3 regions of the Paenibacillus sp. FSL E2-0201 genome follow, and region 3 is predicted to be linked to each of the others. Evidence: riboswitches for the same ligand, from Rfam matches in the RefSeq annotation. Region 3 holds a riboswitch; each other region holds the start of a gene.
The links. A riboswitch is a leader RNA that binds a small molecule or an ion and turns the genes downstream of it on or off. The one in region 3 is predicted to bind cyclic di-GMP.
Positions count from the first base shown of each region.

Region 1: another riboswitch for cyclic di-GMP. It lies ahead of NSU15_RS03090 (transglutaminase-like domain-containing protein); the one in region 3 lies ahead of NSU15_RS29825 (NPCBM/NEW2 domain-containing protein).
Region 2: another riboswitch for cyclic di-GMP. It lies ahead of NSU15_RS20710 (thiamine pyrophosphate-binding protein); the one in region 3 lies ahead of NSU15_RS29825 (NPCBM/NEW2 domain-containing protein).

Region 1 covers NZ_CP150154.1:678,605-681,978, reverse strand. Annotated here, with positions in the region: gene NSU15_RS03095 (IS3 family transposase) at 1-430, shown strand, start outside; gene NSU15_RS03090 (transglutaminase-like domain-containing protein) at 520-1,329, opposite strand; cyclic di-GMP riboswitch class I at 1,343-1,423, opposite strand; cyclic di-GMP riboswitch class I at 1,532-1,612, opposite strand; gene NSU15_RS03085 (class D sortase) at 1,737-2,387, opposite strand; gene NSU15_RS03080 (GtrA family protein) at 2,422-2,826, opposite strand; gene NSU15_RS03075 (glycosyltransferase family 2 protein) at 2,816-3,374, opposite strand, start outside.
Region 2 covers NZ_CP150154.1:4,538,093-4,541,466, forward strand. Annotated here, with positions in the region: gene NSU15_RS20705 (HAMP domain-containing methyl-accepting chemotaxis protein) at 1-983, shown strand, start outside; cyclic di-GMP riboswitch class I at 1,174-1,269, shown strand; gene NSU15_RS20710 (thiamine pyrophosphate-binding protein) at 1,388-3,031, shown strand; gene NSU15_RS20715 (carboxymuconolactone decarboxylase family protein) at 3,042-3,374, shown strand, end outside.
Region 3 covers NZ_CP150154.1:6,627,554-6,630,927, reverse strand. Annotated here, with positions in the region: gene NSU15_RS29835 (EAL domain-containing protein) at 1-800, shown strand, start outside; gene NSU15_RS29830 (hypothetical protein) at 910-1,482, shown strand; cyclic di-GMP riboswitch class I at 1,640-1,726, shown strand; gene NSU15_RS29825 (NPCBM/NEW2 domain-containing protein) at 1,985-3,374, shown strand, end outside.

The DNA.
Region 1 (3,374 bases), 830 kb from region 3:
GCTCTATCTTTCTGCGATTAAAGATTTATTCAATAACGAAATTATCGCTTATCAAATGAGCGCTAGGAACGACAACGAACTGGTTCTCCGGACCTTTGAGCAGGCGTGGAGTCAGCAAAAAGACGTGACTGGACTGATCGTTCACAGCGATCAGGGATTCCAATACACGTCTCATGCATACCACGACATGCTGCCAAAGGTTGGGGCCCGAATCAGCATGTCTCGCCGAGGCAATTGTTATGACAACGCCTCTATGGAGAGCTTCTTCTCGCATCTCAAAACGGAAGGACTCTATCCTTATGATATCCGAAATATGGATGAGGCACAAAGGAAAATTGAAGATTACATTCGATTTTATAACCAACATCGGCCACAACGAAGGTTAAATAAGCTGCCTCCGGTAGAGTACCGGAAACAGCTTATTGCCTAGGGTCTTTTTTCAGTGTCTATAAAATGGGGGCTTGACCAATTATTAAGCTGGTTGTTTATTTAATAGAGTTATGATTCTAGCGTTTCAAATTAATAGTATTTTGCTGCAGTATACTTACTTGAAGCCTTAATAAAATCCGTATTCTTCTTACTCTTCGCTGCCGATGCATCTACCGTGGTATCAATAGTAACCCATTTCCCATCCATCAATACTTCATTCCATGCATGGTATTGCGTAACGTAGCTAGTATTCCCCATCACCAATTTAGCAGGCACATCTACACTACGCAGCATTGCGGCAAAAAGAGAAGCATAGTCATAGCAGATTCCTTTTTTAGTATTCAAAGTGTTGTTAATGTTCGGAATGTAATCTGTTGTTACGTTATTAGCAAGAGAATAATCATATTGTACATTAGCAACTACATAGTTATAAATTGCCTTAACTTTTTCTTCATCTGTTGTTTTACCTTTTGTAAGCTCTTTAGCCTTAACGATTGCTTTATCAGAAGAACTCCATTTCACATTCTGTACGGAGCCCAAATATACGGAATTTGAGTCGTTCATAGTTAAATCTACTACTTCAGAATAGAGAGCCTTATATTTATTACCTGTTGTATTCTCAAGAACAGAAACTTTATAAGTCCCATTCCCTTGTTGCAAAGGGAAGTCCTCAGCTTGTCCAGAAGCATATAAATTGTATGTATAGCTACTGTTATCTTTTGTGATCATCAGCTTAACTCTTTTATCTTTTGGAATATCGTAGTTAATACCGATTACACCTTGAGCCAATTTGGATGTATTCAACCAGTTTGAATCTGCGCTTGCAGCTTGAGCTGTGCTTACTGGAACCGAAGTAATCAGCACGAACAGCGCCACCATCATAAAATAAACCTTTTTCACGGATAAAACTCCTTTCGGTAGCTGGCTGCCATCCTTTCGGGAAGGCCCTTTAGCTTTGCGTCCCTACCTTTCGATAGGTTTGCCGTTATCGTATAAGCTCTATCTGTTCTAATTTCACTAGACAAATTAACAGAATAAGTCCAAGTAGAAATATGAATCTTAGATTCTTATATATTTCATAAAAACAAAAAAAGCCTCTTCATTCGGTAACTGGCTGCCATCCTTACGGGAAGGCCCTTTAGCTTTGCGTCCCTACCTTTCGATAGGTTTGCCGTTTATCGTGTTTAGCTTTTATAGTCTTATACTACCATATTTATCCTCGTAAACAAGAACAAAATTGCTAGTTTTACTATTATTTTATAGTTATCTCTCTGTATTTCAGTTCTCTTGTCATTTCTCATCAACTATTAGGTAAGCTTAGCATGAACAATCAAACGATGTGTAGGATCTACTAGTGGATCACACGTAATTAGAGTAAGAATCTTATCCTTGTTATTCCCGTCAAGAACAGACACATCACTGGGAAGTACAACAGAAATATCATAAACCTCGTAATTATATACCTGATCGCTCGTTTTTACCGTGATTACATCCCCAACCACAACTTCATTCAATCTGTTAAACAATCTGCCCGTAGTTCTAGCTCTATGAGCAGCTATTGCGGCGTTCCCGATTTCTCCAAGCGGGGCCGTTTCTTTCATATGGGCCGCAGCATGCTTCATATTTGCTTTTGTTGCTCCTTCTAATACTGGCAGCTTCAGATCAATCTTAGCAATCTCTATTAATGCGATAACTTTGCCGCCCACTTCAATCTCCGGTTCTGGCTTTTCTGTTTCTTGAGGCTGTGCCTGTGCATCTAGAACGGATTCCTCTGCTAGTAGCTGAGTGACCTCGGCATATCTACTCTTCAGATCAGGTGGTGGAGTGCTTTCGATGGTGCTCAGTTCAGCCGTTTCTAATAGCTTCTCCTGCTGCCAGTCGTTATACCATTCGTTAGCTTTTGGATAAAGCATGATAAGGATCCCAGCCAGTATGAGCACATACGAGAATTTACGCATGATTTTCACCTCCGTGGATTGGTTCTACTGCACTTTAGAATACCCATTTACGACTTCCGAAGAAGTTAATGATCACCGTCACAAACGTTACTAATACCTTAGAGATCAACACTTGAACGCCTAGTTTGTCAGTCAACAGATGCATTAGCAACAGCGATATTCCGAGCACTACCAGATTCAGTATGATAAACTTCAGCAACTGAGCCTTATCAAAGCCCTCTTTACTGCCACGATTGTGATCCTTGAAGGTAACTTTTTTATTCAAAATAAAGCTGTTCGCTGTCCCTGCACTATAAGAAATCACCTGTGCCAACGCATATACCATTCCAAGTGAGTTCAGTAATGTGAAGATTACGAAATCAATTAGGGTATTCACCAAACCTACGGCATTAAATTTAAGAAACTGTATAAATGCAGCGCGTAAGTTCTTATCTGACATTATTGTAGTCCTTCCGGCGATCCACTTGTTCCTCGTTAGGATATCCTTTGGTCTCACTTACAATATATAGCGGTCTATCCTTAGACTCGTCATAAATCCGTCCAATATACTCTCCGATTACACCTAACAGCATTAGAACGATACCATTAAAGAGCAAATTGACGCCTACAATGGAAGCCCAACCTGGAACCGTCCATGATGTGAAGAAGATTCTTTGAAATAAGACGAAGAATAAATAGAGAAAGCTAGAAAAGGATAGGAAAAATCCAACATACGTAGCAATCTTAAGTGGTTTATGGGAAAAGGAAGTGATACCATCTAGCGCAAAACGAATCATTTTCTTGAGCGGATACTTGGTTTCACCTGCATAACGTTCTTCCCGCTCATACTCCACCATCGTCTGCTTAAAGCCGACCCAGCTTACCAACCCTCTGACATACCGATTTTTTTCCTTGAGCCCCCGTAAGACATCACATACTTTACGATCAATAAGACGGAAATCGCCTGTATCCGTAGGAATGTCCACACTTGTCATGCTGCTGAGCAGC
Region 2 (3,374 bases), 2.1 Mb from region 3:
GGTCTATGGGGGACGTAAGCCGTTCCTTTAATACTATGATTGACAAGCTCAAGAAGATTTTGACAGAAGCATCACAAATCACTCGTCAAGTTATGGATGCAAGCCGTGGAATCGAAGATAAGAATCAGAATTTGAAAATTGTCATGGCACAGGTAGCCTCTTCGTCTAACGAGCTAGCTCTTGGTGCAAATGAAATATCTACGGATATCGCTGAAATGACAGAATCTATTAAAGATATTGAGAATAAAGTATCCAATTATACGAACTCAACAAAAGAAATGAACAGACGTTCAATACATACATTAGAGCTAGTTGAACAAGGACGCCAATCCGTTGATACTCAAGCTGAAGGCATGCGTAAAAACATCCAGGCTACTCAAAAAGTAGCTGACACTATCGAAGCCCTTTCTCAAAATGCTCGCGGCATTACGATGATCACAAAGACCATTACTGAGATCGCTGAACAGACCAACCTGTTATCACTAAATGCTTCCATCGAAGCAGCGCGTGCAGGAGAACATGGTCGAGGATTTGCTGTAGTCGCACAGGAGGTTCGCAAGCTCGCTGAAGAATCAACGGCTTCTACGAAGGAAGTCTTTGGCTTGGTTCGGAGCATCGAAACTGATATTAAACAAGCGATTGATAATATCGCTATCAACGAAGAAGTCGTACAGGTACAGAATGAGATGATCACTCAATCTGCTCATATCTTTGCTCAAATCGTGCAAAGTGTACAGTATATTACCGAGCAGATCTCCTCCTTCTCTGCCGAAAGTGATCTTATGTTGGAAAGTGCATTGAAAATCTCAAGTGCAATCGAGAATATCTCTGCGATCACGCAGCAAACCGCTGCCGGCACCGAAGAAGTATCAGCCGCTATGAATGAACAAATTAATGCCCTGCAGTCCGTTGCAGAAGAAACTGAGAAAATGACTCAGGCTGTATTTAATCTACAGAAGACGATCCATATTTTCAAGTTTTAAGTGACGTCCAAATCATATAAACAAATTCAAAAACTGCTCCTAAGCTTAGACTTAGGAGCAGTTTTTTTATATCTATTATTTCATAGGTTCGACAAGACTTTCGTCAAAATTCGAGTTAATTTGCGATAATATATTGACAAAGAGTGTCTAGGAATATATTGTAAAGGAAAATTCTTCTTATAAATTTCTAAATTAATATTGGCAAAATCTTCGAAAGAGGATGACGCAAAACCATGGATCTACAGCCTCATTTTTAATCTGAGGCCATGACTGCCAGGTTGCTGAAAACCAAGACGACTGGACTTTTGTTCAGTCTCTATGGCGATTTATGCTACCAACCTGTGCCCTATTTTAGAGCACAGGTTTTCTAGTGTTTGGTTTTAAAATAACAATCAACTTGTGAGGTGTATTTTTTGAAGACAGTCGCAGATTACATGTCGGAAGCACTACGGAACCTTGGTGTTACCCATTCCTTTGGTATCATCGGTAAATCCATTTGTCCTATCGTTCTTAAAATGGTAGATTACGGTATTGAATTTATTCCTGGAAGACATGAAAGCAGTTCCGGCTTCGAAGCAGCTGGTTATGCGCTGAAAACTGGAAAACTAGGCGTAGCTTTTGGCACTTCGGGTCCTGGTGGAACAAACCTACTAACTGCAGCAGCACATGCTAAGGCCAACAACCTACCTGTCCTATTTATTACTGGCCATCAATCTATTAAAGAGCTTGGAATTCCCCAATGTCAGGACTCTACCTCTTTTCTAGCTGATTTAGCTGATATGTTTAGACCTGCCACCTTATATAGCAAGCTTATTGAACGTGGAGATCACTTTAGCACAATCTTTAATCATGCCATATCCATTGCTTTGAGCGGTAATCGTGGTCCCGTTCACCTTTGTATTCCCTTTGATGTACAAACGGAATTGCTAGAGGAATGTAATATTGTAATCCCTGAACGCGAATCACTGGTCAGCCATGCTAATATCGACCGTGTACTTGATGCTATAAATAACTCAAAGAATCCAATAATTATCGCGGGTAAAGGCGTTAACCGCTCAGGAGCACATAGTGAGCTAATTCAATTAGCAGAAACATTTAATATTCCTGTAGTTACATCTCCAGGTGGTAAAGGAGCTATAGCTTGGGATCATCCACTCTATCACGGTCCAATTGGAGTAGGCGGTTGTACCCATGGGGATGACTTGCTGAATCAAAGTGATCTATTTATCGTTCTCGGGTCACGTTTAAGCGATATGACTATTTGTAATCTTAAAAAGGAAAATCATCCTGCAACATTAATTCAGTTTGATAGCGATCCGACTTTTGTCGGAAAAATATTGTTCTCTAAAACGATTCCAGTGACTGGAGATCTACGTGACAATCTAGTTTGCTATCTCAATAATATTGACACGAACAACATCACAAAACGCGAAGCACCGACAAATTCCGATTATACCGAAGAGCCTCCGATTTTACCAAACCTTTCACTTGCATCGGTCTTGAGTACGATGAGTGATTTGATTCCTTATAACAGCACAGTCTTTGTTGATGATGGAAGTCACGGTTTCCATGCTGCGAAATGGTACAAGGTTAAGAAACCTGGCAGTTTTGTATTCGATGCTTACTTTGCTTGTATGGGTAATTCCATCGGGATGGCAATTGGCGCAAAGGTTGCTGCACCAGAAGAAACGATCTTCTGCATTACAGGAGACGGCTGCTTTATGATGCTAGGCGCAGAGATTAACGCTGCTGTCTGCAAGGATATTCCTGTCATATTCATTGTTGTGAATAATAAACAGCTAGATATGGCTCTAAAAGGTATGGAAAAAACTACAGGACGTATTGACGGAACGATCTACGAAGTCCCTATGGACGCTGTGAAATTCGCAGAATCACTTGGTGCTACGGGTTACAAATGTGAGACAGCTGAGGAGTTCGAAACAGCTATCAAGGACGCTGTTGCCATCAACCGTGTTGCCGTCATTGAACTGCTAACAGACCGTGATGAGGTCCCTCCGACTGCTCATCGTACTTTGAACCTAAATTAGGAGGTCACTTATGAAAGACAATGTAAACAGTGGTCTTAACCACTTCACGAATCTCTCAGGAGACTACGGAGCTAAGGCACTGGCTCCGATTAAAGAACATTTCCCTGATTTGGCTGAATTTATTATGGGAAATGCCTACGGCGATATTTTTCAACGCAACACAATCGAAGCTGACTGGAAGGAAATCGCAGTTATCTCTGCCCTGATTTCGATGGGTCAGTTTGATCAATTGGGTGTTCATTATGTCATGGCTCTTCGTGTGGGAGTTACTGTAGAACAACTCAAAGGGATTCTATTACACTTAGTACCCGCAATAGGGGCACCTAGAATCATTACCGCTTTT
Region 3 (3,374 bases):
ATGACCATATGGAGTCGGAGCAGGCTGAATTCCGTATAGATGACCAAACATGGAGACCTCTATCCGAATTACCCACTGTACTTGATATGAAGTGGATTGATGAGGTTATAACTAAGGGCTTAGTTACTTGTCACTTCCAACCGATTGTGAACGTACGGGAAGAGATTTTTGCATACGAGCTCCTATCCAGATTTAAAAAAGAAGATGGGTCCCTAATCTATCCTAATGAGATATTTGCGGCGGCACGGAATCGTGGGCGTTTATATGCTTTAGACCGGTTATGTAGAATGACTGCTGTAAAATATGCTGCACCCTTAAATAAAAAAACGTTTATTAATTTTATCCCAACGTCGATCTACGCTCCAGAATTCTGCTTAAGATCAACCGTTGAACTGGCCAATCAATTAGGCGTCGATCCGTCTCTTTTTGTCTTTGAAGTTGTTGAGACGGAGAAAGTGGATGATCTCGCTCATTTGAAAGCTATTTTGACATATTACAAGGATCGGGGATTTGAATACGCTTTAGATGATGTTGGCGAGGGCTTCAGCACAATCGAGATGTTATGGGAGCTTAAACCCCATTACATGAAGCTGGATATGAAATATGTGCAGGGTGTGTCCAGCGATCTGAACAAACAGAAAATAGCTAAACAATTTTTACAAAAAGCTTTAGAAATACAATCCGTTCCTTTAGCAGAAGGTGTGGAGTTTAGAGAGGACTTTGAATGGCTTAAGCAGAGTGGTTATCAGTTGTTTCAGGGATGTTTATTTGGAAAGCCTGATCCTATTCCCAAACAGTGATCCTAATGAGGATATCTCCGTCTAGAGGATGAGATGGATTTCAGGTCAGAGTCTGAGTACAGGCAAACCCCGGGGTTGTATAATTAAGGTAATTGAGAAGGGGGACGGGATGGATATGAAATGGCATAAGTACATCACGCGCTGGGCGGAATCTAGAGGGTTAGGTGGACGGGAAATTGATTATCAATGGCCGTCTCCATCATTTCCGGTGGTAAGTATCCGCAGCAATTTAGGTCGATACTCAGGTCAGGGGTATGGTCACGGAAGCAAGCCACAAGTGAAGACGGCTGTTGGTTTAATTGCTATTGGAGATGTAGCTATAGGCTTGATATCCATAGGTGCAATAAGCGTCGGTGTACTATCCGTAGGTGCTATATCACTGGGGATGTGGTTAGCGCTCGGAGCGATAGCACTTAGTTGGCTTGGCTTTGCCGCGGGAGCAATTGCAATTGCAGGAGTGGCTGTGGGAGCGATCGCGATAGCCGAAAAAGCATTGGGAGCGATAGCCATAGGCGATACGGCGTTTGGGGCGATAGCCATAGGGCGAATCGCTGGAGGTGCGATAGCTATTGGACAATGGGCATATGGTGTAATCGCTGTTGGAGAGCATGGTTTCGGGTTAATTCCGATCACGGGTGATGTGTGGAATTGGTTCCGGCGTTTGTTTGGGCTAGGGGATTAAGCCGCTAAGCAGTTCTAAAGTATCATTCATAGTCTGGGATAGTTAATAAAAAATATCTATCAGAACAGAAAAACTAATTGCAATTACCTATTCGTATTTCATACCATTTAATCATGCGATCAGATGTAGCGTTATGTTACTCTTTGTAATGTATTCGAAACTTCATAGGCAAACCTATGGAAATGTAGGGACGCAAAGCTATAGGGACTAAGGTTATCATAACTATTGTCAGCCAGCTGCCAAAGAGTGTATTACGCTTTTTGTTAAAATATAAGAAAGTATAAGTTATACTCCTATACTTAATATCTTATATTTCTCGCTTAAACGCTTACCGTCCTTATAAGGACGCCGAAGGCGTTTATGCTTGTTAAGGTTTAATAAAAATTAAGTCTTAATTTTTATGCAACTTTATATGCAATCAAGCTACTCTTTTGGGGTAGTTTTTTTTGTGCCCATTTTTAGGCATAGAAGAGATTCATATTACATCTGGGGGGTAGAAAAGATGAAAAAAATGATTGCGATCGCTACATCGGCAGCCATGTTAGCTAGTTTTTCGAGTGAGGCAGGTTATGCTTTAGCAAGTGATGTAAGCAAGGTAAGTGTAGTGAACACTGTAGTACAAAGCAAGGCTGACCTATTCAGCAATGCGTCAGTTATTCCGTTTGATCTGTACGGCAAGGCTATCCTAGGCGCTTATAATGATGTTTTTAGAATGAATCCTGCGAATATTAAATCCATTACCAATAACGGTGGTAACTACTCAGGTTCACCTATAGCTAAGGCTATGGATGGCGATATGAGTACGCATTGGGAAACGGGCAAACCGAATAGTTCAACGTTTACGAATGAGGTTGTCTTTGTTTTCAATGAGTCCACTGAATTAAATAGAATCGTATACGCTGCAAGACAATCCAGTGCAAAGGGGAAGGGGTTTGCTCAGGAATTTGATATTTATGGCTCAACTACGGATGCAGGCGATTATACGCTAGTATCCTCTGGAGAATATAAAGGCGGAGCAGGTGACGTAGTAGAGATTCAGTTTGCACCTACAGCCTTCAAGAGACTTAAATTTGTCTTCAAAAAAGCTAACCAAGATTGGGCGAGTGCGGCTGAGTTTTCTTTTTACAAAGAAGATACCGTATCCACTAAAATGAAAAATTTATTTACAGATGATACCTTGAGTCAAGTTAGCGCAGCATTTAATACGATGGAGAAATTAACGGCTTTAGAACAAGAAGTGCAGACACATCCACTGTACGCGCAGTTTCAAGCAGATATAGAGAATGCAAAAGTACTTCTGGAGAATCATCAAATAGAGGCAACAGCGGCTAAGGTTTCGAAGCTAAAAGGCTATGGTACAGCATACGAAAATGCCTATAGCGAAGCTTATAGAATGCCAAACGCAAACGTATCAAAAGTAACGGTGAATGGTGGAAGCTACCCAGGTACGAAACCGGAATACATGCTCGATGATCTGCCTAATACACATTGGGAAACGAACAAAAATAATGACGACAGCTTCACGAATGAAGTCGTGTTTGAATTAGCACAGGCCAAAGTATTAGACAGAGTGGCTTTCTTGGCTAGAGATAATCGCAAAGGGTTCCCAGAAGCTTTTGAAATCTATGCATCAGAGACGAGTAAGGGAGAGACCTTTCAGCTCGTATCTAGCGGAACCGCGACTAGTACGAACGACTTTCTGGAGTTTAAATTCGAGCCTACGAAGTTTAAAAGATTGAAATTCAAGTTCACAAAAGCCAATATTAACAGACCTTTTGCGGCTGAATTTAGATTTTATACAGAGGATAAAGTAAGCGAAGCTGTGAATGGTATTTTCACAGATGGAACGATGAGTGCGGTTGTTCCTGCTTATAATAGCGCCAATGCAATCA